Regions from separate parts of the Candidatus Brocadia sinica JPN1 genome, predicted to be linked through region 1. Evidence: riboswitches for the same ligand, from Rfam matches in the RefSeq annotation. Region 1 holds a riboswitch; each other region holds the start of a gene.
The links. A riboswitch is a leader RNA that binds a small molecule or an ion and turns the genes downstream of it on or off. The one in region 1 is predicted to bind cyclic di-GMP.
Positions count from the first base shown of each region.

Region 1 (10,026 bases):
CTTCCCGAAATTGCCTGGCCAGATCCTGCCCGAAGAATGTACAAAGCGTTGGGATACCGGCTTGCTGCGCCGCCCCGGCTGGTCCCATGGCCGGATCAATTCCCAGAACAGGAATCCCTTTTTCTACAAAATTTTTCAGCATGTACCCGTCGTTGCTGGCTGCTTCAACAACCAGACTGTCCGAATTCAAATGATGTGACTGTATTATAGCCAGCGCGCTTTCCCTGAAGTGTTGTAGCAGCGCCTTCGACACGGAAGAAAAATACGGGTAATCCCTGCAAAAGAGAATCTCGGGAGAAACGGATTCCGTTATCTGCACCAGGGAGCAATCAGGGCAAAATACCAAATCAAGGGGCGCCATCAACTCCGGTTCTTTTAATTGTTCTTCCGTTAGCAATGCATCGGCTAGCGGTGTCCGGCCAAAAGACAAAATTGACTCCAGGTCTTTTCCCCCGCAGGATCTACAAGCTATCTTTGTTTGATTCATGTGTAGCTCTTCTCTTTTCTTGATGTGTTTGCTGTGGCTTCCTCTTTTTTCCACCGGAGTGTTTCATCCAAACTACCCATGCTCAGCAACTTTTTAATGTGACCAATGCGTTTGTATCTTGGCCCTTCAAAATCTTCCAGGGACAATCCGGTCTTCTTGTACGCCGCATACAATTGAGCCGCGCCCCTGCGCGCGTTCCATTGAGGCTTAAATTCCGGCAGCATACGGGCCAGTTTACTGCAATCAACACGATAGCAGCGCTTATCCGGTCCTGCGTCCTCGGCGTATTCAATATGGCATCCCGGCACTGTTTCTTTGACGATCTCCGCAATCTCCCTAATTTGATAATTCTCCCCATTGATGCCAACATTAAATGCCTGGTTATGCACGAGTTCCCTCGGCGCGCCCAGCGCCGCTATAAAGGCATGGGATATATCTTCGATATGGACAATAGGGCGCCAGGGGGTGCCGTCGCTCTTAATGTATACACGACCGGTAGTAAATGCCCAGGCGACCAGATTGTTGAGCACAAGGTCAAAGCGCAGGCGCGGCGATACCCCATAGGCTGTTGCATTACGGAGAAATGTGGGACTGAAGTCTGCATCCGCCAGCTTTGCCACTTCCCCCTCAACAAGCATTTTCGAGATACCATAGGGAGTAACCGGATGAAATTCTGCTTCTTCAGTCACCATATTCTCGCCCGCAACGCCATAGATGCTGCAAGACGATGAAAAAATAAAGCGCTTAATTCCAGTCTCTTTCGACAATTTAGCCAGGCGCACCGATGCAGTATGATTAATTTCATACGTTAATTCCGGATTCAAATCACCGAGCGGATCATTTGAAAGACCGGCAAGATGCAACACGGCGTCAAACCCATCAAGATCGGACAACTCAACATCCCGGATATCCTTTTTTAACGATGGGATGTTCTGAGTATCATCTCCAAACGTGCATTGTGCATAGAGATCGCTGTCCAGCCCCACCACCTCATGCCCCGCAGCAATAAGCATCGGCGTCATAACGGCGCCGATATAACCGTTGTGTCCTGTTACCAATATACGCATGCTATTCCCTCCAGATTTTCCAGGGCGCATTACCCTCTTGCCAAAGACTTTCCAATAATCTCTTATCACGCAACGTATCCATGCATTGCCAGAAAGATGTATGACGGTATGCCATTAACTGGCCGTCTTTCGCCAGTCTTTCCATCGGTTCTTTCTCCCACTGCGTGTCATTACCGTCGATATAATCAAATACCGTTGGCTCCAAAACAAAAAAAGCCCCATTAATCCACCCTTCGCTCGTCTGTGGCTTTTCGGAGAATTCCACCACACGATTGCCATCCAGCTCAAGATGACCAAACCGCGCAGGCGGCCGAACGGCAGTTAACGTAGCATACTTGCCGTGAGAGCGATGGAAACTGAGCAGATCATGCAAATTTACATCGGAAACCCCATCCCCCCATGTCAGCATAAACGTCTCGTTTCCCATGTATGGAGAAAGTTGCTTGATACGGCCACCCGTTAGCGTCGGTATGCCGGTGTCAACCAGATCGATTGTCCAATCTGTTTTCGCTGCACTATGGACCTTTACCTCCCCGCTACCCAAATGAACAGTCAAATTGCTGTTCAGTGAGCAATAATCCACCATATATTTTTTAATCACCTCCCCCTTATAACCGAGGGCAATCACAAAGTGTTTAAAGCCGTAATGAGAATAGTGCATCATAATATGCCAGAGAATCGGCCGGCCACCAATTTCTACCATCGGCTTCGGCTTTACCTCTGTTTCTTCAACGAGGCGGGTGCCAACGCCTCCAGCAAGAATGGCCACTTTCATAGAATGTCCTCCATCGTTTCTTCCCTCTATTTACCGGTTTTATTCCAGGCGACAGCCATAGGAATAGAATCAACACGAAATTCCGGAGCTTATCAGCGAATCATTGTTCATTTTTGCAAAAACACCCTTTTTGCTTTCCACAGAAAAATCCAAACCGCGGACCTGACGGCCATTATCAAATCTTTCAGCAACCACTGCCAGTTAAATTTCATCCCTAACCATTGCACCATGTGCAGATAACAACGCGCACGCTCATACCGGTTTAATGAGGCGCGTCTGAGCGACCTAAGATACTCTAAAAACCTTTTCCAGTGCGGAAATGCCACCTGTCTCTCTTTTGCCGGGTCAAACCACGCTGCGCGTGAGTAGAAAGAGACGTGCCTTATTGAACGTTGTGGATGGTCTCTTGAAAAGAAGAGCCGCTCAGGAATTTCATAAAATCTATTTATGAGACCAAGTTCTACCAACAAATTTCTGTCCGATCCGGTAAAGTTGCCGATAAGAGACGTCATTTTAAGGGCGCTTGCCCGAATTAACCCAAAAATCTGATAACAACCATGAAAGATACAGATAAGATCATGAAAACGTTCGTTCGGTTTCGGCGAATCCGTGTTCAATTTCACATCGTAGTTCCTTAAAAATTTCCCATGTTCATCAATAATCTCCGTCCGGGGATAACACAGGACCACGGAAGCATCATGGTCGAGCACCTCAACGCATCTCAATAAAAAGTCTGGGGTTAACAGGTCATCATGGGCTGCCCATTTAAAATATTCACCCGATGATAACTCAAAGACCCGGTTAAAATTCCTGGCAGCTCCGAGATTCTTTTCATTTCTATAGTAACAAATGCGCCTGTCTCTGGCTTCATAGGCCTTACAAATTTCTTGTGTTTTATCGGTAGAGGCATTGTCAGAGATGATCAGTTCAAAATCTGAATACGTTTGGGAAAGAATTGAATCTATCGCCTCTTCAAGGTGCATCTCGCCATTAAACACGGGTAAGCCTATGCTTACCCGTGTTTTATTTTTACTCGTCATTCCTTTGTTAATTACAACCTTCTCCCTTCCAACCCCTATCAATTCATTTCCGTTAGGCCTTTAAGGAGCATTATACTAAATTTTCCAGGGAATTCAATAACCGATGCTATTGTACAAGTCTTGTACCTCCTGGTCGCTTAAGGGTTTATTGTAAAGGCGGACTTCGTCGATCTTGCCATTAAAATAACCATTATTAACCCTCGAGTACCCTATTCCCACATCAGCATAAGATGTCGATGGCACGATTGTATTACCGGCGGGATGGAATTTTGTATCAACCAGCAGGCCACCCACATAGAGCCTCTGTTCTCCCGTTGTCTTGTTGTATGTCCCTGCAACATGATACCACTTGCCCACTGAATTGCTCAAGTCCTTTACAGCAGTTTTCTGTGTTTTCTTCCCATTCCCATCCTGCGTCACAAGAATAAATTCAAGTCTATCAGGTGTGGTATTGTAAAATCGCACATCAAACCCCTCCTGAAGTTGCACATCAGAATTCCATTTCCATGCGCCCAAAATGGCGTCAACAGCCTTTTTATCATTTACGGTCTTGTAGAACCATGCAGCAATGGAAATTTCGTCCTGATTTGTCCGTGGAACTGACACGAAATCATTAATTCCATCAAAATTCAATGCCTTACCGTTTTTACCCGTTGTCCATGTTGCCCCCACGATGGCGCCATCGTTACCATTGCCGGATGAATCTGTGGCGACCAATCCGCTTCCTTCATCGAACGTATAGCGGGACTGCATGCCATCGCTAACGGCATTATACAAATCTTGCACTTCCTGGTCGTTCAAAGGTTTATTGTAAAAGTAGACTTCGTCGATCTTGCCATTAAAATAACCATTATTAATCCTTGAGTACCCTATTCTCATATCAGCATAAGATGTCGATGGCACGATTGTATTACCGGCGGGATGGAATTTTGTATCAACCAGCAGGCCACCCACGTAGAGCCTCTGTTCTCCCGTTGTCTTGTTGTATGTCCCTGCAACATGATACCACTTACCCACTGAATTGCTCAAGTCCTTTACAGCAGTTTTCTGTGTTTTCTTCCCATTCCCATCCTGCGTCATAAGAATAAATTCAAGTCTATCAGGTGTGGTATTGTAAAATCGCACATCAAACCCCTCCTGAAGTTGCACATCAGAATTCCATTTCCATGCGCCCAAAATGGCATCAACATTCGTTGTATCATTTGCATTTTTATAGAACCATGCTGCAATAGAGATCTCTTCACTATTTATGCAGGGAATTGATACGGAATCGCTGACGCCATTAAGACTTAACCCATTTCCATTTTTCCCTGCCGCCCATGTAGCACCGTTGATCGTACCGTCGTTACCATTTCCGGACTTATCTGTAGCAATTGTCCCGGTCCCCTCATTGAAAGGATAGCATGCTTGCAGGCCGGTGCCGGTGTTCGTTTCCAACTTCTCAACGGTAATTGTATCTGTCCCTGTGTTGTTTACCCCATCAGTGACTGTAACGGTAATTACATTATCACCTGTCGATAAACTTATACCGGAGATAGACCAACCGGTCGTTCCGCTGGCCGTGCCGCTTCCCCCCTTGTCGCTACTCCATGCCACCTTGCTTACACCGCTTGCGCTGTCTGAGGCGCTTCCGCCTAGGGTGATCGTGCCACTCGTTGTTGTATGAGTGGTATTGGATGTAGGACTCGTGATTGTTATCAGTGGAATAGTCGTATCTAAAGTGATTGAGTCGCTGGTTGTGTTTGATACATTCCCGGCGGCATCCTTATACCAGGCATATACCGTCTTGCCGCCGTCCCCGGCGCTTAGGTTATACGAAACGCTGGCATAAAAACCGGTAGTGGATGATACCGTAGTCCAATCTGCTGCCGACGCTAATGGAACCGTTGAATCCATAGAGAGATAATACCCTGTCACCCCCACATCATCAGTAGCAGATAAAGCCAGGGTCACGGCAGTGGATTTGGTATATAAGTCGCCATTGTTGATACTTATGGAACAATTTGGCGCCATAGTGTCTGATGTAGTAAAAAACATTTCACTCCCGTACGCAGTTCCTGCGCTGTTCTGCGCCACCAATCTGTAATAATACGTCTTCGCTGCCGACAATCCGTTTATGTCTATGCTTATCGCTGTATCGCCTGAACCGCTGACACCCTGCGCCGATGACTTGCTGCCATATGACCCGCTTGTTGTGCCATACTCAAACCATGCTGTAGTTGATAAGCCATTGGCATTTACTGTGCCTCCCAACGTGACAGAATTTGACGCCACATCGGTCGCCGACCCCGTCGTCACATTAGGGGCTATACCGGTTGATGTTGATAATGTAAAAATGTACCCCCTCCCCTTCACCTGACCGTTGGTTGCATCGACATCAATGCCAACCCCACTCTTTAACCTTATTTCATCGCCAAGGATATCGACATCTGCGCTCCCATCACCGGACTCAATAAAGTAGCTATCGGCACGTTGTACTCCAGTGACCGTCTCACCCGCATTGAGTTTTACCACCCCATTCGTTGTGTTAAATACCGCAAAGAGTTTTCCTGTCTTCGGCTGACGTGAATACATGACATCGCTGCTGGCATAACTCTTTGTGCTCCGATACACACTGCCATCCCATGAACGATCGGTGAGAGGAACATTATTTAAATTGTCCCAATTCGGCAAGCACCGTATGAGTTTAAGTCTTGGATAAACCTCTGTGATACTTTTGAAATTCGGCATATTTCCCGTGCCTCCGAATCTCCCAAACCAATTATACCATGCCCCATTAATGCCTGCCTTGGCTGCATAAAGACGATTTTCATACTCATTAACATTATTCGGTTGAGTAACACCTACCATATCTTTTGTAATAGTTACCCCTGAATTAAAGATCCTATCATCATCGACAAATTCAGTGTTCGAACCTTCTTGCACTAACATATCGTGAGTCAAAACATCTTTATCGGCACAATCTTTTATCACATTTACCCACCCCCAGTACATACTATAAGGTTCTCCAATCCATTTAGCATCTGGAAAATCTTGCAGCATTCTCTCCCGCAACTTCTTGAAAAATGCAGCTTTTCCTTCTTGATATGTTGCATACTTATGTACAATGGCATCATGCACCCGTCCAGATTCTGTCCCTGTCCAATAGGATAAAGAAGTTACACTATTCCTGTTTTTCTCCCAACGATAAAAAATGCCATTGAGACTTGGCTCATCATCCATATATCCTGCAAAGGTAAATGGCAAACTTGCGTCTTCATAGCCATGAAACATCGTCATGACTTTCTCGACAACCATATCAATAACTGCCTGTTGTTGAAAATCCCACATGGCGGAAAATTTGGTGGAGGTGCCTTGGAACCAACCTGACGCCAAATTGTAGGGGAACGTATCATAACTTTTCCACACCATGTGTTGGTTGTAAAAATCTTTTTCTGCTTGTGAATAAGTTTTCGTAGTATCTATAAACCTTTCATATCCAAATAAGTCAAAAGCCCAGTTCTTGGGGTCAATAAAATAGAATTTAAGATTAGCGTAGTCTTGCTTACCTTTATAGGTAGTATTAGTCTGTATTGCTATAGAATCATATCCCATTTGTTTTGCATATTTTGCATGCTCTGGTGATGTTCCTGTCCAGGCAATGCCGTAGAAATTCTTCCAGCCATCGTCTGCTGAAACCATAGACACGAATCCTGTTTCAGCTAAGAAAAACCCTTGGGTAATAATTAAAAAAATAAATCCTAAAAGATCATTTTTAACTTTCATAATTACTTCTCCCAACAAAAAGATTAGTAAAACAAACATGGCAACTTGGCATTCTTCATTCTTCATTGAAGACCCATAGCTTTGCGTCCCAATCTCACGATTGGTTTGCCTTTTTCAAATTTGCTACCTCTTTTGTAGGTCTAGCAAATTTATTAATCCATTCAGGTACCCAATCACCTCGCTTTCCCAATAATTAAGTGTGGATTTAGTATCTTTAGTCGTTAGATGGTAAAATTATCGGCAGATTTGTTAAAATATTTAGTGTTTGAGCGGAAATTCGTCTGATAGGCGGGTGATGTCCTGGATATGAAGCGTGGATTTGACGAGAATAATCCGTACGATAATTTGGCGTGACTATCGGGGAATCAGGAAAAGATAGGGTGAAAGCTGTTTGAGGTAAGACGGCGAGACAAGGAGCCGAGACTGTTTTTGTATGACGTAACGACGGTAACCAAGCCGTAGATAGAGGCGTTGCAGATAAAGCCGCCAGAGGTATTACCGAACCGGAACATAGGATAGTCACGAGAAAAAAGCTTCTTAATCAACGAAAAGACCAAAAGACTAAGGCTTTTCACTGCCTTTTTATTTTCCACTTCGGGGTGAACATCGTTCTAATGGTTCCCTTGGTCCGAGGATGAAGTGTATCTTGGCTGCAGTGAAGTTGATGGAAGTTATGGGTTCGGTGCGGGGCTAACTACGGGAAGGTCGTATAATTTAAAAATATACATCATCTAACGTATGCGGGTGTCTATGTGAATATCAAGGTGTGTCTCTTTACCTTTGATAATAGTTACTACGGTAGGTAAATCTTTTGTCATCTCTGATGATGAACGGAGCATTTCAATGCGATAAGTCCCTGCAGGCAAGGTGATACTGTATCTGCCATCATTGTCAGTCGCTACGGTCTCTACGGTCTTTCCTGATAAGGTCATGACCACAATTTTTACATCTATAGCCGGTTTTGTTTGAAGGTTCTCATCTTTACTCATAGGTGAAATTGGACCTCGTGTTACGACACCCACTAACTTTCCGCTTAATGTCTCTTTTTTTTCATTATTTCGCAAGACATTGTTATAGTCTTTAACACAGCTAAAAACAAATGCCATCATTGCTACAGTTATGAATAGCCTGAACCGAACTAAGCTGATCATATCGATTGATTTTCCTGGTTTTGCGTTCTGTGCATTATCGCAGAATGCATATAAGTATTGATTTTATCAGCGTTTATCTAAGTGTATCTGTAAACATTTGGTAAAAAATAAAAAAGGGGGGAGACTTGCCACTGCTCCCCCCCTTTATGCAACAATGATCTAATCTAGAAATCATCCCTTAGAAACCAATTCTGACTATCCTCGAACCCCATGTAGTGGGATTAATGATTGTTTCATTAACAAGCCAGGCACGGAGTTCACCTGCAACGCTTGAATCAACAGTGACCGCTGAGTAATCACCCCATCGATAACCAGTATAATATGTAGGACTTGTGAATGCTGCCACACCAGCTCCGATATCGAGAGGATCAAAATTCCTTCGGCCGGAGAGCCTCACTTGGGCGTTTGTGCCCGTGCTAGGATTATTTGATGTCCATGTTACATACACATCATTAAAGTTATTTGCTACAATCGAGGCATTCCAGTCATTGGATGGACCAGCCGCAAAGAAGGAATCGGCTACGGTAAGCGTGCCAAACCACCAATCGATCAGATACCACACGGGTGTGGGAAGTCCGCCCAAGTTAACTGTGTGGACTTGATAGAGATTATTACCGATCTGGGTGCCTGCATTAACAAAACGGCAATCCAGGGTGTCAAGCACACTAGCAGTACCGGGTTGGGTGGCGCTAGGTGGTATGAAGAAATCTGGCACATCCAGATAATACGGTCCCAACAGAGCAGCGAATGCTGGATTTTCCGCATTTTCCAAGTAATAAAGGTATAATCCCGTATTATCGGTAAATGGATCTGCAACTGCTAAAGTCGCCCACTCATTCTGGTCGCGCACTATAGGTGGTGCAATGGTTCCCATAAGGCCTCCCCAAAATGGGACACCAAGACCTAATCCGTTGTATGCGCGAGCCTTTGACATAGTGAACAAAGCTGATCCAATATAAAAAGGATCAAAAAGATTTGCCGTAATAATTAACGCATCCTGATCCATGCCAAGTTGAGGATAGTCCCAAAAAGCGCCACCGTAAATAGCTCCCACATTGAAAGCATAAATATACCATCCGCTAAAGGCATTCCAGTTCTTGGAAATTGCAATAAAATGCCATTGATCGCCATCTATTTCTGGAAACGACTCTGCGGTAATTATAAAACGATTCCAATCTTTATCATGAACGCATCGAGGATCAAAAAGAGCTTCTTCGAAATATCCAAAAAAAGCGTTCATTGAGACACTGCTTTGCAAAACCTGATCTGATTTCCTGTAGATACTAACATTAGAATTTGTTACCTCAACAAAATGTTGTTTTCCTACTGCCCCATGGGTATCAGGTGGATACCACCCTCCCGCTGCCGTTTGGTTAACTCCATTGAAATTAATCCCCATAATAATCGGTGGCGCCAAAGGGCCCTTTGCTTCTGGACGACCCTGAGGAGCTTTTGTCTTATCTTGCGCCTGTTTCTTCATTTCCTCGTATTTTTGGGGATCTCCGTGCGGACGGAATGATATCTCCTTTACCTGCAGCGGTTGCTTGGTTGCATTATCCGCCAGCATCTCTTCCATCGTTCTCGATTTTGCAGCCTCTAGCTGATGAGTTTGTTTTTGCATTTCTATTTTATTTTCTTCCACAAGCCTTGGAGCAGCAGCATTTGCTCCAACGTGAATAAGTGCAGGCAATAACAAAGTAGCTTGCGATAGTAACAGTAACCTACATATTTTACGCATATT
Region 1 is NZ_BAFN01000001.1:3,389-13,414, forward strand. It holds gene BROSI_RS00015 (class I SAM-dependent methyltransferase) at 1-487, opposite strand, end outside; gene BROSI_RS00020 (NAD-dependent epimerase/dehydratase family protein) at 484-1,554, opposite strand; gene rfbF (glucose-1-phosphate cytidylyltransferase) at 1,556-2,329, opposite strand; gene BROSI_RS00030 (glycosyltransferase family 2 protein) at 2,437-3,411, opposite strand; gene BROSI_RS00035 (LamG-like jellyroll fold domain-containing protein) at 3,463-7,134, opposite strand; cyclic di-GMP riboswitch class I at 7,171-7,254, opposite strand; gene BROSI_RS00040 (carboxypeptidase regulatory-like domain-containing protein) at 7,866-8,285, opposite strand; gene BROSI_RS00045 (hypothetical protein) at 8,464-10,023, opposite strand.

Region 2 (10,026 bases), 2.6 Mb from region 1:
GGCTTGTAGTGCCGACCTAGCCTATTGACGCATGCAAGGGAAACTGCGAAAATGCTTGCATGTTTCTCCGAGAAAAATCACGGACGAAGGATGGAAAAACACACCGGTATTGGAGCGTTGTAGAGAACCGCCGGGTCAGCGGAAGAAGAGTGGTGCAGCGGCAAGTGCTCTACCTGGGAGAACTCAATGATAACCAACGGGCGGGATGGATTCGAACGATAGAGGCGATTTCGGGTGCAAAACCCAAAGCAAAACAACTGGCGTTATTTCCGGATGACTAGGAAGAATTGCCCATACTGGGCTGTGAAACCATCCGGGTGAGGTTGGACAAAATAGAATTGCGCCGTCCGTGTGAATGGGGTGCGAGCTGGTTGGGATTGTATGTGTGGAATCTTCTGGAACTGGACACCTTTTGGAGAGGGCGTTTGCCGTCAAGCCGCAAGGGGACAAGCTGGCTGAATATGCTGAAGGCGCTCGTCTGTTACCGGCTGATAGATCCGGGAAGCGAATTTCGTTTTCACCGTGAGTGGTATGTGCGGAGCGCAATGGGAGAGCTGTTGGGGGAAGATGATTCGCTGGCACAGAAGGACAAGCCGTATCGTTGTTTGGATTTGCTGCTTGAGCATCGCGACGAGCTGTTTGGTTTTTTAAAAGGGCAATGGGGCAAGCTGCTTGGCGCGAAGTATGATGTGCTGCTGTATGATTTGACGAGTGCGTATTTTGAAAGTGATCCGCCACCGACGGGATCTGGGGGTAAAAAACGGTTTGGGTACAGCCGGGACAAACGTTCAGATTGCGTTCAGGTATTAACGCCGGAAGGATTTCCCGTGGCCTACGAAGTATATCCCGGGAATACAAGAGACACTGCGACACTGGAGGAATTTCTGGATAGGATCGAAAAGCAGTATGGGAAATTCCGGCGCACCTGGCTCATGGATCGTGGTATTCCAACGGAGGATATGTTGGAAAAGATGCGTTCCCGAGGGATTGATTATTTGGTTGGCACCCCGAAGGGACATTTGACCCGTGTTGAAAAACCGTTGCTCGAACAGACCTGGATGCAGGCGCGAGAAAGCGTCAGCGTGAAAAGTCTTCAGCAAGAATCGAAGTTCTACGTCTCTGTGAAAAGCCATGACCGTGTAGCCAAGGATCGCTTTCCATCCGTCCCATATGGCACCAATTGGAAAAGAGAATTGAAGCCCATATTTTTGTCTCCTTTTTGGCTTTTTGTCTCCACACGGCGTTGCGAAATCTTGCGCGGGAACGAGCCGCAGGGCTGACATCCGAAGCCATTTTGGAAAAAATGTCGAACATTCAAATGATTGATGTTCATTTACCAACCACGGATGGCCGTCACATTGTCATGAGCCGATATACACAGCCAGAAAAGGATGTTTCTCTCCTTTTGGCACAATTGGGATTGACGCTTCCTGAACAACCTCCGCCCAAGGTTTATGCCTCAGGACAGGTCGGTCTGTAGTGCCGACCTTTTTCCACGATCCCTTGAATTTACTGGCTTAGCGGCTTATACACCCCTCGAATTGCGAAGGTCTGGTTAGGAAATTTTCTGATATAAATTTATATTTTTTCATTGACACATATGTATGAATTTTAGAGAATTCCCGTTAATTCCTGAGCTAAACCACCCGCTAGCCACCAGCTACGCTGGTGGTACTGAGTTAATGCAAGGAATTTCAAATTGCAGTTGTAGCACGAACTTCAGTTCGCTTACATCCCATGCGAACTAAAGTTCGCGCTAGTGCGCCTGAGAGTGCGCAATGTCAGAGGGGTGAAAGTCCCCTTCAGGGAAAACGCTTTCCAAACCTGTAACCGACCGTAACTGCGACACCGTGAGGTGTGGTGGAGAGCAACGGGAGGTGAAAAGCTGGTTCGTAGGATAACAAACTCGATTCGGCCTGTTGTAACGGTGAGCCTGCTAGGGAATGGCGAAGCCCAGACCTTTGAGAGGAGAAAAAAGAAGAAAGGAAGCCTCATAAGCTGAGGGGTAGCGTGATAAAGCGATGGTAGGGAACAATGGGTGGTTGGAGACGGAATGGCTGGAAGGCAAGGTGCATGAATCAGGAATACCTGATAGAGGGAGTGACTGTATCAGGAGATAGAGCCTCCATAGGAGCGAAGAGACACCGTAATGGGTGTGGAGCAAAGGGAGGCAGGAAGGTGGAGGTATGAAGTGGACAAGTCAGGAAGCCAAACCAATGTGAGTGGCCGAGATGCCTAAGCAAATTGGAGAAATCCAGAGAGAACAGGATTGAACTTGGCTTGTAGCGGAATACTTGCTGACGGTCGATATAAGATGAATGATGAGAAGCGCTGCCATCATTATTAATCTTGGGTTGTTCACGGTAATCACAGCCCATGTATTAATCTGTCAATCCCGAAGGGGTAACCACTGACTGGAGAGCCGTATGCGGGAGATCCGCCTGTACGGTTCGGAGGGAGGGGAGGCGAAAGCCTTCCCTACCCCTATCGTTGAAAAAGTTGCCGAAAAGGCCTGATTTAAACGACAACAAAGAAAGACATACGATAAGGGCAAACCCTGAGTGATCAGGGGACGCAAAGGAAAGGGTCTTGATAAGCCGTTGAAACGGTTTAAACAGTTTCAGCGGCTTATGGGAAAGATAGCCTTACTGCCGAAGATGTTTTTAGGAAAATCTTTGCAGTAAGGCTTTTTTGTTTTGTAGGAAGATTGTTTTAACCACAGAGACACAAAGAAAAGCCTTCTGGATTACGGACATTTTCGCCGGATTCATCTTGAAAAGGAGGGGTAATTTTATGAGGAATAGATCCACTTTATTATTGGCCGGTCTTGTTGCAGCAATGCTTGCCACGTGGTTTATAGACAGTTCAAACCTCGCAAGTGAGGATAGAACAGAACAGAACAGAACAGAACAGAACAGAACAGAACAGAACACAAACACCTTATATTGTCCTCACATAAAATATGGTCTGGATTGGCAGACATCCGTTCAGATCACGAATATTGAATGCAGTTGTAAACAGAAAAGGGTTCGGGTAAAACTCTCCACCCATGATAATAACGGTACATTTACCGGTACTATAAAGAATGTTAGGAAACTCAAGGCAAATGAAACAAAGGTTATTGATCCCCAATCATTGCCTCCCAGTGCGGCATCTTTAAAGATTGCACCCAACGGAAACCTCATATCCCACGTCATTTACAGGACAAACGACGGTAAAAAATCAGAAGTAGTCCCTGCCGTAAAAGCGCCATCCATGCAACTGGACTTTCCCGTATTGGCCGATTATGAAGACGTTTTTATCTACGAAACGATCACCCTTTTAAATCCAAATCCAACCCCTGCAAGTATCGAGATGATAGCCTTAGATAAAAACGGATATGAAATAGAGCGCATGGCAGTATCACCCCTTTCTTCGTGGGAGAGCAATACCATCGCTCTCGTAGATATCTTTGGACCAAAAACATTAAAAGACCTTTCAACGGTAAGGGTTGTTTCAGACACCAATATTGCCGGAATTCAGCTTGTGGATTATCCGGGGAATGACCTCGTTGGTCTGCCGGCGCTGACCGTTGCCAGTAAAGGCTGGACATTTCCCATTGCAACGGAAGGCGGCAACCAGGCGCTCTGGACAAGGGTTGGGGTGATAAATCCCGGAGGCGAAACTGCTGATATCAGTGTTGAGGCCTTCGATGCAAGTAACAATTCCCTTGGAGCCATCGACAGAAAAAGTCTTTTACCCGGTGCGATATATTTTACCGGCACAGAAAACACAAGTACGGATGGTGGTGTCATACCATTAAATGCCGCTTATATAAAGGTCACCGCTGATAGACCTATAAGTGGATTCGAGGTTGTTGGCGTTATAGATGGTAGCGGTCTTGCGGCAGTTATGGGAATTCCTGAGGAAGACCTGACCGCAGTGGGATTTGAGATAACAGGCACCAATGACAGTGGTGTACTGAATGCATATTTGATGGTGAGAATGGAAGATGGGAGTGTGAAGTCAACTGCGATGAGTTTGGAAAATGAAGAGTGGAACAAAGTTTTAAAACTAATCATGGAATCCGAAATAGCAGGAGATTTTACACTAAAAAAGGATTTAGCAAGAGAAAGAGATGCCTTTATACCCTCCTATTACCCCTCTGACGTTAAACCTTGTGAAGCTAAATTAATTAAAAAGCTAGAGAAAAAAGGAGCTAAAGTAATATATTTAAATCCTAGCAATGAAAAAAAACCAGTTTGTACACAAGGAACAGGATGTGGTGAGTGGGAATGTTATGATGAAAGAAAAGTTGCTGATAAAGTGGCAGATATGCTTTACGCTGAAGGATACTCAGTAATTGTGGATTACGACCAATATAATGCAGGAAAGAGGGCGAATGAGGAAAGTACACTACCAAATGTATTTGTATCAATCCACTCCAATGCAACGACTGAAGAACTTACAAATATTTGCAAAGGAAAACAAACCGGTCCAGAAACTTGGTGGGAAAATAGTAATACAGGTGATGAGACTTTGTCACTAAATATTCAAAACGCACTTGTGGCAGAACTGAGAAAAAACGAGTACAAGGGCAATTTAAACCGTGGAATAAAGGACTGGAATAAAAAGGAATGCCGTAACTGTGATAATGATAACTGTAGTAATCCGAAAAATTGTAAACATCCGATGTGGCCTAATTGGTATGAGGCCAAAATGCCCGCGTGCTTAGTTGAGACACTCTTTCACGATAATCCAGAGGATGCATATATTTTATGTTCTAAGGCAGAAATAGTTGCACAAGGAATTGCTGATGGAATAATAACATTTCTTACTGCCACACCTCCGCCTTCTCCCTTCTTGTCGTTCCCATTACGAGGCAAAAATGCTTATAACGCGGAGATAATATCGGTTTTTGATCATTCAATGAAAAAGAAAATGAGGTATTGTCCCGACAACGTTAAAGATTCTTTACACAGTTCGGTAATTGCATATACAGGTGAAAAAGGAACAGAACCAAATGAAAAAGAAAGTGGTAAGTCTGGTACGAATTGTCCTGGCCATAAAATTTATAGTTTTTTTAAGAGTCAGGATGATAAAACACCATTTTATATAAATGGCCATTACGTTGGTACAAAAAATAGTGGACCTAATACATTGAATTATGATGGCCATCCGGGATATGATTATAATATTGAGCATGTTGATGGAAAAGATGTTCTTGCGGCAGGAACAGGAACGGTAATTGTGGCAGATTGGGAAAATACAGAAAACCATGACAAAGGACTAGGCCTTCGCATAATTATAGATCACAATAACGGTTATCGTACTATATATGGACATTTATCATCTGTAAAAGTACAAAAGAATGACAAGATAACTACAGTAGGGCAAGTTATTGGAGAATGGGGTAGCACGGGTAATTCAGGTGGGCGCCATCTTCATTTTGAAGTGCGAACTGAAGATGATATATCAGTCGATCCCTATGGTTGGGATCAGGATAAATTAGGAGACGACCCATACACACTATATAATCCAGGAGTAGTTAATTATACACTTTGGGTGACAACAGCCATCCTTCCAAAAATTACCTCAATTAGTCCGACGAGCGGAGTTTCTGGCACTTCAGTAACAATAAATGGTACGAACTTTGGTACAACGCAAGGGACGGTAAAATTTGGCACAGCGGAAGCCACCGTTACTTCATGGAGTGATACCAAAATTGTTGCAACTGCACCTGCTGGTACTGGAACGGTAAACGTGACGGTAACAACAAATGCAGGAACAAGCAATGGGGTACCATTTGCATATACCACTGTCACTATCATCTTTCCCAATGGAGGCGAACACTTACTAGCTGGCAGCGAACAAACAATTGAATGGAAGGTAGATGGTGATACTTCACAAATTAAAGACTTCCTGGTCGCTTCCTCCATCGATGGAGGAACCAACTATACAGCAATAGGTACGGTAACTGCTACTGACCGCTTTTTGTCTAAAAAGATACCTTCCTATGTATTATCTACGCAGTGTAAGGTAGCGGTGGTTGCCCATGATGCTTCAGGACGCACTTTGGCAGGGGATGCCAGTGATAATAACTTTACCATATCAAAATGTCAGATGCCTGGTACATTCACCCTTACAGCCTCTCCTGGGTGTAACGGCAGTAGTTCTCAGATATTGTTAAGCTGGACTGGTTCGAGTGACGCAACATCATACGATCTCTATCGTAACGGAAGCTCGTATAAAACCGGATTAAATGGTACACAATACACAGATAAGTCAGTAACATCAGGAACGATATATACCTACTACGTGACAGCAAAAAACTCCTGCGGTTCCACCAAATCCAATACCGCCTCTGCAACAGCAAACGATTGTAACACAACATTCACCGTTACTTATCCCAATGGAGGTGAGACATGGCAGACAGGGAGTACCCAGAAAGTTACGTGGACTTACAAGGGTGACCCAGGACCAAATGTGAAGATTGAACTTCTAAAGGGCGGTGCTTGGAACTACACCATTGCTTCAAGTACATCGATAGGAAGCAATGGAAGCGGATCATATATCTGGACGGTTCCTAAAGATCAAGCTTCGGGAAGCGATTACAAGATCAGAATCACCAGTACGAACGTTTACACTGATACGAGTGATGGCAATTTTACGATAGGAGGCACTATTCCAAGCATTGCCTCAATTAATCCTATGAGTGGAACTGCTGGCACTTCAGTAACGATAAATGGTAAGAACTTTGGTACAACGCAGCAGGGTACAAGCACAATAAAATTCGGCATTGCAACAGCAACTGTTACTTCATGGAGTGACACCAAAATTGTTGCAATTGCGCCTACTAATAGCGGAACGGTTAACGTGACGGTTACCACAACCTCAGGAACAAGCAATGGTATACCGTTTACTTATAATGAAAATCCACCGCACATTGACAGTGTGAGTCCGAATCCGGTGATAGGTTCAAACAGCCCCCAGATCGTCACGCTTTACGGCCAGTACTTTGCATCGGGATTGACGGTGACGGTTGGCTGGACTGGGGGTTCAAAGGTGTTGAGCAGTTCACAGGTATTTGTGGACAGTTCAACCCAGGTGCGTATCTCAATTACCACAACCACCGATCCGGACACGTGGACGGTAAAGGTAACGAATCCTGACGGACAGAGTTCCAATACGGCGTACTTCCAGGTGATCGCGCCACCACCAAATCCACCGCACATTGACAGTGTGAGTCCCAATCCGGTGATAGGTTCAAACAGCCCCCAGATCGTCACGCTTTACGGCCAATACTTTGCATCGGGATTGACGGTGACGGTTGGCTGGACTGGGGGTTCAAAGGTGTTGAGCAGTTCACAGGTATTTGTGGACAGTTCAACCCAGGTGCGTATCTCAATTACCACAACCACCGATCCGGACACGTGGACGGTAAAGGTAACGAATCCTGACGGACAGAGTTCCAATACGGCGTACTTCCAGGTGATCGCGCCTACCACCGAGGTAATTGTTGACGATCAAAGCTCTGGTTTCAGCAAGTACGGAGGCTCTTCTTACTGGTATGAGGCATGGATTGGTTACAATGGTCACATGTTTTGGACTACTAACAATCAAAATACAATTTATAATTCTGCAAAATGGCAGCCAAATCTCTCAAACGGAGGGGCTGGATATTATGCAGTGTATGTCTATATTCCAAGTGATTTTTCTAATACAACGAATGCAACCTATACCATTTTTCACAACGGTATTACCGATACTCGTTCGGTTAACCAAAATAATTATTCTGACCAGTGGGTTTTGTTGGGAAATTTCTATTTCTCCGCTAATGGAAGTGAATATGTTGAATTGGTTGACAAAACTGGTGAAACATTTAATACAAAAAAGATTGGCTTTGATGCAGTAAAATGGGTTAAGCAGTGACAAGGGAAAGACAATCCAAGTATATTTTCTTGCTACCACTGACTCATATAATACTACGGTGTTCAGGATAGATGATGTCAGCCTAATGTCAGATGGGAATTGATTTAATACACGGGAACTGTCATCCGCTTACGAGGTTTCAGTTTTTCCTGGATGGCCTGCTCTATCCTTTCAGCCTCAGCGCCAGGTATCCAGAGTTCGTTACATTGGTCACAGACCTGTACAGGGACTTTTTTATTAAAAGGCTGGAACTACAGTGAGGGGAAGTTTTTTAGACTTTGTGCGGATTTTTCAGGCGTTATTTTCACTTTCTAAAAAAGGCAAAGAGTACCCCGACAATCGCCCAGAACTGCCCAAAGATGAATATGAACATCCATATTAAGAGATTGGGGCTGTCTAAAAAGTTCGATTTTCAAACGTCATTGCGAGCGTTAGCGAAGCAATCTATTTTGAAACCCTTTAATGATCAGGGGATTGCTTCAGTCGTTCCTCCTTCGCAATGACATGGTAATGACTTTTTGGACAGCCCCAATGACACGCATACACTGTCATTCTGAATGAAGCGGAGCGGAATGAAGAATCCATAAGGGTTTTACCAAAGATGCATTTCAAAAAGCTAAATTAGTACAAAATTATAACAACGTTTCATAAAGGTTTCATAAAAGGAAGAGGGTAAATATATGAGAAACACCGTATTTAGCCTTGTGCATGGCAGATCTGGTATTTTGTGGTGTATGGCAGTTCTTTTATCGGTAACATTCCTAGCAGAAGCAATTCTGGCTGAACAGGAGGGGGTGGATAATGTGAGGTTGGACGAAACGCGCCCAACGGAAATCTGCAAACTCCTCACAAACAAAACTGCCTCCGAAAAAGCACAAATCAAATCCCGTGAAATTGCCAGGCAGGATTTTAAGGGTGAATACATAAACACGCAGTACGGCGTAAAGGTGGAAATAATCGGTGAAGTAAAAGAGATTAACATCAATGGACAGAGCGGTATAGAACTCTTTGCAAAGGCGTGGAAAGGCGACAAACAACTCGGTTTCGGTAAAGACGGCTCGGTGGAAATAGAAAGGTTTAGGATATTTAACCCTCCCATTCTGGTGGACGACCCGAATGGTGATATTGTAAGAGAATGGACGGATGAAAAAACCGGCGAACTAAAACAAAGAAAACTAAGAGAAGACCCGATTGAAGCAATACGGCAGACAGTTGCCCATAATGTCAAAATTGTCGGAAAAGAGAACGCTCAAATAGTAATTGGTAAAATCGGCAATACCACCTCCACTTTTTATCCAGACGCTCACCCAGAAAACACAAGCCACGATGCAATGTTATACACCAGTCCTAATGCTTCTTGGGATACTGTTCACGATACGGCAAATGCAGACGGAGCACTTGATAATTACTCCGGTCCAGACCGATTCGTCTATTCTGGCAAAGATGGAGATAATTTCAGGATAATAAGATTCCAAACTCTTTTTGACACTTCAGCTATTGGTTCAGATACTGTAAGCTCCGCCACCGCTTCTTTGTATGTTAATTTGGTGAATAATGGCGATAACGACGGTGATGATTACATAGCGGTTGTTTCTTCCAATCCTGCTTCTAACACAGGTGCGGCTGTTGGTGATTATTCTTTAATGGGAACAACTGCTTATTCCAATACAATAGACTTATCTTCCATGTCCACAGGTGATTACGTTGACTGGACGATTAATGCGACCGGTTTGGCGGCAATTAATACCAGCGGAATTACCAAATTCGGTTTTCGCGAAGGGCACGATATTATTGATAGTGCTTATGCCGGAGGATTTGATACAGTAAACTCTATTGTTACCTACGCGGCTGAAGCATCCGGTACCGCCAACGATCCAAAACTTGTAGTGGTACATAGTACGCCTACCCCAACACCCACGCCGACACCAATCGACACCTCCGCCCCAAGCGGTTCAATAAGCATCAACAGCGGCGATTCATATACTAATTCAACCAGCGTTAACCTGACGCTTTCAGCAACGGATAATGTCGGGGTGACGGGTTATTACCTCTCTACCAGTTCAACCAAGCCCTCTGCCTCAGATTCTGGCTGGGTATCCGTCTCTTCCACCACCA
Region 2 is NZ_BAFN01000001.1:2,567,468-2,577,493, forward strand. It holds partial or broken gene BROSI_RS11680 (IS1634 family transposase) at 60-1,480, shown strand; gene BROSI_RS19900 (hypothetical protein) at 2,035-2,190, shown strand; cyclic di-GMP riboswitch class I at 2,540-2,656, shown strand; gene BROSI_RS11685 (IPT/TIG domain-containing protein) at 2,794-7,911, shown strand; gene BROSI_RS19905 (hypothetical protein) at 8,004-8,171, shown strand; gene BROSI_RS11690 (carboxypeptidase regulatory-like domain-containing protein) at 8,592-10,026, shown strand, end outside.
Region 2: linked by a shared signal. The riboswitch ahead of BROSI_RS11685 (IPT/TIG domain-containing protein) and the one ahead of BROSI_RS00035 (LamG-like jellyroll fold domain-containing protein) in region 1 are both predicted to bind cyclic di-GMP.

Region 3 (10,026 bases), 690 kb from region 1:
AACCACGGAACCGTTCCATTACCTCATAGATAGACACAGCCTCTTTGCCGTTATCGCGTCTTACGGCCATTTTTTGCCGGTCTGTTTTATGCCTTCCAATAGGTAAATGAATCTCGTCGGAATCAAACATAATCTCGCCTTCGACCACGGCAATATATTCCTTTTTTACATAGCGTTTTTCAAACTGCATGGCAATATGGGAATGGACGGCATCGCTCTTGATTACCAGCATAATCCCGCTTGTATCTCTATCCAGCCTATGCACAATGCCCGCTTTTAATGGCCCGTTGGCTTGGGAAAGATTCTGACAGTAAAAGGCTAATGCGTTAACAAGGGTGCCGGAAGGATGGCCGCCCGCAGGATGCACAACCATATCGTACGGTTTGTTAATGAGCATCAAATAATCATCTTCATACACAATATTTAAGGGTATCTCCTCAGGGACGATCTTGCTTTCTTCAAGAACAGGCACATGGACGGAAATACAGTCTCCCTTCTGGATATCATAGCTGCTTTTGACCGTATGTCCATTGACCAGTACAGCCCCTTCTTTTATTAACTTCTGAATAAAAGTCCTGGAATAATCGGGAAGACGCGAGGCAAGGTATTGATCAATCCTTTTGTCTTCAAATACCTTTTTTATATCAAAGGTTACCTCTTTTACTTGCGAAATTTCCTGCTCCATAGTTATTACCGGATTACAGATAAACGATACTGCGCCATTGTAGCCCAATTGCTGTTTGGAGAGAGTTCAAGTGCTTTGGTATATGAGCGGATTGCATCGGTTGTCTGACCTAACTTTTCGTAACAACGACCAGCGTCCCAGCTTCCTTGTGCGACGAGAAAATTATTACCGGCAACTACAATGTCCTCAAATTGTTTTACCGCCTCCTGGAAAAGCCCTTTTTCCTCATAGGCATACCCCAGAGATTGCTTTACAATGGGTGCCAGGGAATGGCTGCTATACTTCTCCAGAAAATCATTGTACATGCGAATAGCATCATCATAGTTCTTCAGGCGATAATAAATATTTCCCAGCTCAAATACTACCCATGGAGCAGCGCTGGAAGAAGGTATCGTATCTTTCATATATTTGTAAGCATCAGCTGCAGTGCTCAAAGCCGCAGTTTTGTCCTTTTCATCCTTTCCCTGTTGTACCGTCATTGCCAGATCGTTATTGATTTTCCACAGATTTTGCCACGCAACCTCCGTCTTTCTGGCCTTTTCTGTGGTGAAAAAAGCAGTTCCTCCACCAGCAGCAATTGCAACACCAACACCTATTCCAATATAGACCTTATATTTATTCAGCGTTTTTAAAATATTTACAGTAGCTTCTTTCATTTTTCTTCTTTCTACAATTTAAACACCCAAAATACCGCTTAAATAAAATGAAATTTCCTTGCACAATCAAGTTATAAACCAACTAAAAATTCCGCCTCTTTAAAAATTTCCTGAATATCTTTTTCTTCCAAACCCGCCCCGCGTGCAATGCATTCGGCGCGGTTCCGGTCTAACAAATCGTCAGGCGTATGTGAATCGGAACCAAAAACAAGTTTTGCCCCAACCTTCTTTGCCATTTTAACTACGTGTCCATTTGCATAAGCATGCCCTTTCCTGCCGGAGATTTCCAATCTGACCCCCTTGCTTTTAGCGAGATTCGCATCGTCTTCTGTAATAAGACCGGGATGTACCAGGATATCAGCGCCGGCCTCTATTGCTGCCCGATTTGTCCCCGGCAGCACGGGTTCGGTAATAGTCTCGCCATGCACCAGCACAATGAATGCACCTAATGTTTTTGCCCGTTTTACCATGGATTTTATATGCTCCGGACGAAGATGGGTCAATTCAACCCCGCCATACACCTTGATTTTAGAAACAGATGCTATTTCCTTACATGCCTTCAGGACGTTCGGAATTACTATATCAATATTTGAATAGTCGACATGATCCGTTATTACCAGCCCTCGAAACCCCTTGGCCTCGCAACGACGGATTAACTCAGCTGGTAAAAGTACGCCATCAGAAAATAACGTATGTGTGTGCAAGTCAATCATCTGCGAAGGCCAATCGCCGATAAAAAATTTTAATGCGCCCGAGACGATTTGAACGTCTGACCTACGGTTTAGGAAACCGTCGCTCTATCCTGCTGAGCTACGGGCGCATTGGATTATTGCAAGTCATTCCTGTCCAGGAAAACAAGGACAACCGAGCGAAAATCAGATAGTTTAAAAGAATAAATTATAGCCTTAAGTAAAAAAAAATCAACATCATTCCATCTCGTCCGGTCATTTCCACCTCACACGAAGAATTCAATTGAAGTAGAGAATGCTTCATATTACAATGCAATGACATTATAGATACGTCTTGTTTATTCTGGCAAACGAAGGAAATAAGCCGGTGTGTTTTGTTGTAACGAACGAAATGACAAGGGAGAGAAACGGTATGCTTTTTCTTATTCGATACATCCCATTATTGCTTCTTCCCGGTATATTTATAGCCGCCGGTTGTGGTGTACAGGACCCTGATTACTACAACCGCCAGGGCGTTTCCTTGGATAGTCAGGGCAAGGTTGATGATGCCATCGCTGAATACAGGAAGGCATTGAGGATAGAGCCCTATAACAGAGAGGCGCATTACAACCTCGCAGTAGCCTACCACAAAAAAGGGTTGTACACAGAAGCTATTGAGGAATACAAAACCGTATTGGGACTCTATCCAAATGACCCTGAGACCCTCTATAATCTTGGTGCGATATATGCACGAAACAACATGCAGGATGCAGCTATTTTTGCCTGGGAAAAGGCGGTGGAATTAAAGCCAAATTTTACAGAAGCACATTACGTTTTAGGATTTACCTATGCTCAGAAAAAGCAATTTGACGAAGCCATTAAAGAGTATAAGAAGGTTATTGAAAAAAAACCAGATGATGCAGTTACCCATAACAACCTGGGAGTTGCTTACACCGAAAAAGGGTTACTGGATGAGGCTATTGATGAGTTAAGGAAATCTGTCAAAATTAATCCGGCAATGGCAATGACCCACAAAAATCTTGAATTTGCCTATAGAAAGAAGGGGATGGAAAAGGAAGCTCAAAACGAACTCAAACTTTATGAGGAATTAATGAAAAGGGGGAATCAGCCGCAATAAAAGAGTTTCATTGTCTGTTGGTAAAACTCTGAGCACTACTTCACCGGGTCATACCCGGAATCACCAAAGGGATGGCATCTCAGTACACGCCATATGCCCAGGCAAATTCCCCAAATAACACCTTTTTTTTCCACTGCATCGATCATGTATTGAGAACAGGTAGGTTCAAACCGGCAGGAAGGATGAAAAAGGGGTGAAATGATACCTTGATAAATCCGGAGGAGTTTAATGACGATAAATTTCATTGGCAAAGGTTTCGTTAATTTGGAGCAATAATTTCCTAAATCCATTATCAACGTCGGACAGTTTCAGATCAGACGAAAAGGGATGTCTTGGAATGGCAACAATATCGACATGCACAGCAAGTAAGTGTTTGTTCAACCTGTAAACCTCTCTCAGCAGTCGTTTGGCGCGGTTGCGCCGAACGGCATTTCCTACCTTTTTACTCACTACCAGTCCCAAACGGGAATGTTGAAGGCCGTTAGGCATGACATAGAGAACGGTCTTTCCATTTTTCAATACCTTACCCTCATGAAAGACCTTTTCAAATTCCTTCTTTCTGGTCAAACGTTCAGCTTTTGTAAATCGAAAATTCATGAACTGAAATCGTATGATAAGTATGATAAGAATGTAGGGGATTTTATAATGCCTTTAGGTTAGCAGAAACAGATGAGGTAGTCAATGATATCCCTGCAGGATCAAACAATGCCACGCAGTCCATTGAGTTCTTCTGACAGAAGGAATGGTTTAAAGCCCAAAGCGAAAGCTTTTGAGCTATCGAGTGAAACATCAGGAGGTCTCGGTGCTGGCATGACCACATCCTTCTGTCTGCTGGGTATTAACCGGGCTTCTCGTATGTTTAAGGTTTCCATGAGCAACTTGCCAAAATCGTAGCGTGAAATGCGTTCAATGCCTCCCAAATGGAGTAATCCTCGTGCCTTTTCAAGGGCAAGAAAAATTCCGGAGACTGCGGTTTTTCCACTTACCGGAGTCCTGAATTCATCCACAAATAATCGCAATTCTCTACCCTCTCTCATTGTTTCGGTCATTGGTTGAATAAAGCTTTTGGCGCCAGGTCCGGAAATACCAAACATCAATGCCATGCGGCAAATGGCAACCAGCGGATGGTATTTAAGCATACCCTTCTCAGCCAGTACTTTCTGCTCACCGTAAAAATTGACGGGACAAACGGGATCTTCCTCACGGTACGGGGCATTTAAACCATTAAAGACTAGGTCGGTTGAGGTAAAAACACACGGGATGTTATAGTCAGCACAAAGTGCGGCAATATGAACAGAGGCAGCTACATTGATTTTCTGTGATTCAGTCCGATGGATTTGACAAAAATTCGGGTCAGAGTTTGCGGCGGTATGGATTACTGCATCCGGATTGGTTTCCTGAAATAGTTTCTTCAATTCATAAAAATCAGCCAAATTAATTTTTACGATATTTACACCTGCAATTCCCACAGGATGAGAAAAGACTGTCCCGAATGTCTTCCATTTATTCTTCGCGGCCTGACAAATATTCCAGCCCAGGAAACCACTGGCACCCGTAACGAGCAATTTTTTCATAAATTACCTCGTAGCAGTATTACCCTGTAAAAGCTTCTTTTTGCTGTTGCATGCATCGTTCATAACCTGTAGGTATTTTTTGACTACATTAAGGATGCCTTGCGATTAGTAGTCTTGTAGTTTTCTAGAAACACAGATAATTTTTCACCAGGGATACACCATTCCTTTTCACCATTTTCTTGCAGAGACTCTTTTCAATGCATCAATACATTTCATCTACTATGAGTTGTGTATTAAAAAGCATTTTCTCATATCGTGTATAAACCCCGTGTCCAAAAAGTGTATCAAAACAATTAGGATAAATGGTACTATTATCCTTGTAGTCTACTAAAATTGTTTTCCCATAATGAGGAACCCTCATTCTTGCTTTTAAATTCTCAAACAATCCAATCATATCATTGCCTTTACCCAGTATCTCATCGAGTTTCTTGTCAGACATGCGCTCTGTATCTGTTTTTGCAATGGTATCCGATCCGGCAATAGCCGATTGTTGTACATAGTCGCCATGTTTTGTGCTAAAAACCATGGTATCTATAGCTCCAGCCAAAAATTCATTTCCACGATGATTAATAATATTCAATAGATTATACTTTCCGTCCCCCCATCCGTAGCGAGGAGGTGTTCCAAAGGTAACAATGTCTAAATGAACCTGCCGGATTTTTTGTAAATACTCATCAAATTTTGAAACATCTATCCCTGCTTTCCCGCCGATAGCAAGGAGTGCACTCACACCTGGTGATTGTGCCAGAAAATTTGTCATAAGTGCAAACAATTGTCCGGCATGGCTATGACCAAGTAATAAAACCCTTTCTCCCCATGATGGCATTTTCGTATCAATGTCATTCGCAAGTGCACTAACCAACTTTATGGACTCTCTCAAACGTGCAAAATGATGATTCTCAGATGACCAGATAAACCGTTCACAACAAATATCATTGCCAATAGCCTTTTTAAATAGCGCCACATATTCTTGTGTATAATTGCCACAATCCTCCATCATTTTATCAATCATATTTTGTTTGATAAATTCTTTAACTATGGGAGTAAAGTCGTGATTTATTTGCTCAATAAGATTCGCAATGCCAAAAGGATCGTCACCGGCATAGGTACCGTGTATAAAATATATGAGACCAACTTTTGCCTGTTTCAATCGATGTCCAAGGTCACGCATTTTACTTTGCCATTCCTGAGATTGGTCGTCTAATTTCAATGATTTTTTATTAAACGAAACTCTTTCTTTGAATTCAACGTGTGTGTAAGGAGTCGTGGGAGGGGTATTGACATATTCCTGCGGCTGAAGATCTGCATTGACAATACCCATAAAGCCGAATGATAGAAAAAAACAAAAAATACCTGAAATCGTATAAAAAAGCTTCTTCATATTTATTTTACCCATAGTAGAGGATTATCGAACTTTATCACATCGGAATTAATAACTATACCATCTGAATGTTTTATTGCACACCCAGAAATCATACAAAAGACTATTCCGCTTCCGGGAATATCTTCGTGCTTCAGAGCAAAAACATCGATGCCTCTATCTTCCGGGGGCCGTTCAGTTGAGGCGTCTGATCCTGAATATCGGCAAGTTTCATGGACCGACCACACATTTTCGTGAGATTCCCGTACGTTAATTTCTTGCCCTTATTCTTATAAATTTCATGGCATATGAAATAGGTAAATGCGCCATAATTTGCACCGCCTACGGGATACTCTTTGGCAGTTTGACTATCCTTGCATGCTGAAAGTGCAATCGGAATATACTCGTCTTTCTCTCTTTTCATCTCCCGTAATAACCGCCGTTTCTTGTCCGCAAATTCCTCGCGCAATTTAAACACAGGCAAAGGACTCCCTTCAAATTTAAACTCATACACCCTGTTCAAAATATCCATGGGCGGCAAAAATCCTCGCACTTTGATACTTTCACCCCTTGTGCCTGTTCCTGAATGGCAGCAATCGAAGATGACCGTAAGCTTGACCCCGGCAGGGAGGTTTCCAAACAATTCCCTGAAATCGTTGTCTATCAACCCTGGCGCATCAGAATCAAAGTCGTAGGGGACTATGCATTCATCAAGTCCGTCCACTTCATCACCTATCCGTTCTGGTATTTGAGTTCCGTGTCCCGAATAGTGTAAAAGAAGCGTATCTCCACTTTTTGCCCCATCAAGCAACCACTCTATCTTGTTCCTGATCTTATTCGTGGTTGCGCGGTGATTATGAACCATATGGATGTCTTTGGTTGGGAATTCATGCACCTCCTGAAGCATACGGTTTACCAGGAAAGAGTCGTTTATGCAGCCGTAGAGCGGTGGAATAGGGAACGGATATTCGTTAATGGCAATCAGTAATGCCTTTTTCTTTGGTTTTCTCGGCTCTAACGCCCTCTCTGCAACCCCTGGTGGGATTGTTACCCTCAAGGATGTCAGCAGGATCCCGGTCATTTCGTCATCCCCTAGATACCCCACCGCAAGGTGACCAGTCTTACTATGGATATTCATGTTTTTAAAGCGGTCATGATCATCGTAAATATTTAAGTAACCGCCAATAGGATCGCCATTAAACCATTCCCAGAATCCGTTTCCCTCATTATCGACATTCGTCCACCGCATCGTCTTCTCCGGATATTTTCGCCGTTCAATTCTGACAACGGGTATCCACAGAGGGCTGCCAATGGTAATCAGTGACGAAATCTTTGGACATTTGTCCCACCTGCTTAAGACATCGTACGTTACTACTGTTCCCCAGCTATGACAGATAATGTGGAGTTCAGTATCCTGTTGTGACAATTCGATAAGTTTGTCCCGAAGCTGTTTTTGGACTTTATCTGCTAAAGCTGCATCAAGTAAATAATATCCAAAATCGCCAAGGTAATCGCCAATGAATCCTCGCTCCATACTTCGATCGAGAGTTTTTCCTTTCCCTTTGCACCATCGTAAGAGTTCCCGGTGAATTGTCGTATTTATTTCATCCTTGAGTTTCGATGCCTTGTCTGTTAACGAGGGCGCTTTCAATGATCTTTTTCCGGGTTCTCCTCCCCCTGAATAATCATCCATAATGCCTTCCCACCATACACCATGATAGTCACGGTTAGGGTCAAATTTGTTTGTCCCGATTGCATTAGCAACTCTCTCACGCCATTCATGCCAGTAATCAGACTTTGAATCCCCAATTCCATGGACAAAAATTATTTTTCCCATACGGTTCCCCCTTTCCTGCAAATAAAAAAGCCTTACTACAGAGATATTCATTCCGGCAGTAAGGCTGTCTTTATTCCCGCAAAAACCGGTTTTTTAAAACCCCGTCCGTACAGGCTTAAAGATCCACTACTTTGCGCCCCCCGATCACTCAGGGTTTACCCTTATCAAAATGCTTGCTAAAGAGTCATTGGCAAAATAGAAACCATTTTACAACAGGCAAAAAAAATTTTAAAAATTATTTCATTGTGATTTGTATTTTAATCACTTACGAACGAAGAACAAAACATGAATGGCAATGGATATAATGCGCAAAAAATGCAACATGCCACACAAGTGTATCGTCACATGTATGTGTCATGACACACAACCGGTATAATTCACGCGGAAGACAGTCTTTCTTTCAGATTCGATGCGGCCCAGGCTTCTTCGTGCCTTTCAGTATTTGAGAAAAAAGTCTAAACTTTATTTTTACTTTTGGTGGGAAGATAATAAACATTTGACATTAATTATAGGCTGGGTTATACTTTTTGTCAAATACTTAAATCATTTATCTAAAATGAGTTATGTGTTGAATAAATCTCTTTGTTAAATGAAGGAGCAGATATGTCTTATCTTCTGAGTCTTATGGAAACCTTTGATAACTCTATCGGAAAACTTCTCATAGCAGCCGTTTTAGGCGGGATTATTGGGTGGGAAAGGGAACGGCGAGGACGACCGGCCGGATTGAGGACCCATATTCTGGTATGCGTGGGTGTAACCCTGATGATGGTGGTATCTGAGCATATCTTTCAAAGATATAAAACTTTTGCCGCTGATTCCATCATACGGGTCGATCCTGCAAGGATTGCCGCCCAGGTGGTAACCGGGATCGGTTTCCTGGGTGCGGGCACAATTATGAGATTTAAAACAACGGTGCGGGGGTTGACGACTGCGGCATCTTTATGGGTCGTGGCGGGCATCGGTTTGGCAATAGGAAGCAGCTGTTATACTCCTGCGATGCTTACAACACTCATAACGCTTTTTGCGCTATTGTTAGGACCTCTCTTTGAACGCGGAATTAAACGTGATACCTATAGAACACTCAAGGTGTGCGCCTCAGGTTCCGAACCCAATTTCACACCTATTGTGGAAATATTAAGAAGGAATTCAATGGAATTGCAACATTACGAATTTGAACGCGACCTTGTGAAAAATGAAGTTCAGTATAACATCAATGTGAGATTTAAAGACGAGACTGCGGTCTCAAAAGTTTGCGATGAGGTTGCCAGGTCGATTAAAGAGATTCGTAAACTTGGGTGGGAGTAAGTGTTTTTGATTATCTAACTATCTACCAAATAAACATTTGACAATATATAGCCCATTTGATATATTCCCCCATAAAAGTATGGCATAGCCTGCTCTGTCTCAAAGTAAGCACAAATAAGCAGGCTTGTCGTTCGGCTGACCCTTCGGCAAGCTCAGGAGAATGAGATTATTTCGCCCGTGCATGGTGAGAGCGTGTCGAACCATCACGACGAAGTCCATGCTGCCCGTTACTCGGCAAATTCCTGAAAGGTAAAATAAGTCCGTTATAGAAAATTCATGTATCGATAAAAGTTTTCATGGGAGACCTGATAATGATAATGAATCTAGTATCGCCATTCAAAACACTAACGTTAATGGCAGTATTAGTTTCTGGCAGTATATACGGATGTTCCAAGGCTGATATGCCTGATGAGGTTATCACTGCATATCAAAAGGCCATCCGCATAAATCCCGCTCTGGCGGCGGCACACTATGATCTGGGGATGGCATATAATAACCGGACGATGGTTGATGAAGCTATCGCAGAGCTAAAAAAGGCTACAGAGATTGATCCAAACTATAAGGACGCATTTTTCCAGCTTGGTTTACTTTCCATAGAAAAAGGCCTCTGGGAAGATGCTATAACTGCATTCAAATCTGTGATACAATTAGATCCCAACCATGAGTTGGCGCATAGTAAGCTGGCTGACATCTACAAATCCAGACAGATGTTTAACGATTCCGTACATGAATACAAAAAAGCATTGGAGATCAATCCAAAAGACGGCGTATCTCAGCATAATTTAGGAGTAGTTTACGCTGAG
Region 3 is NZ_BAFN01000001.1:697,140-707,165, forward strand. It holds gene BROSI_RS03155 (RluA family pseudouridine synthase) at 1-685, opposite strand, end outside; gene BROSI_RS03160 (tetratricopeptide repeat protein) at 691-1,341, opposite strand; gene BROSI_RS03165 (histidinol phosphate phosphatase domain-containing protein) at 1,413-2,054, opposite strand; tRNA gene BROSI_RS03170 (tRNA-Arg) at 2,088-2,161, opposite strand; gene BROSI_RS03175 (tetratricopeptide repeat protein) at 2,443-3,147, shown strand; gene yidD (membrane protein insertion efficiency factor YidD) at 3,183-3,392, opposite strand; gene rnpA (ribonuclease P protein component) at 3,373-3,744, opposite strand; gene BROSI_RS03190 (SDR family oxidoreductase) at 3,846-4,721, opposite strand; gene BROSI_RS03195 (hypothetical protein) at 4,924-6,102, opposite strand; gene BROSI_RS03200 (caspase family protein) at 6,236-7,918, opposite strand; cyclic di-GMP riboswitch class I at 7,970-8,088, opposite strand; gene BROSI_RS03205 (MgtC/SapB family protein) at 8,522-9,223, shown strand; gene BROSI_RS03210 (tetratricopeptide repeat protein) at 9,535-10,026, shown strand, end outside.
Region 3: linked by a shared signal. The riboswitch ahead of BROSI_RS03200 (caspase family protein) and the one ahead of BROSI_RS00035 (LamG-like jellyroll fold domain-containing protein) in region 1 are both predicted to bind cyclic di-GMP.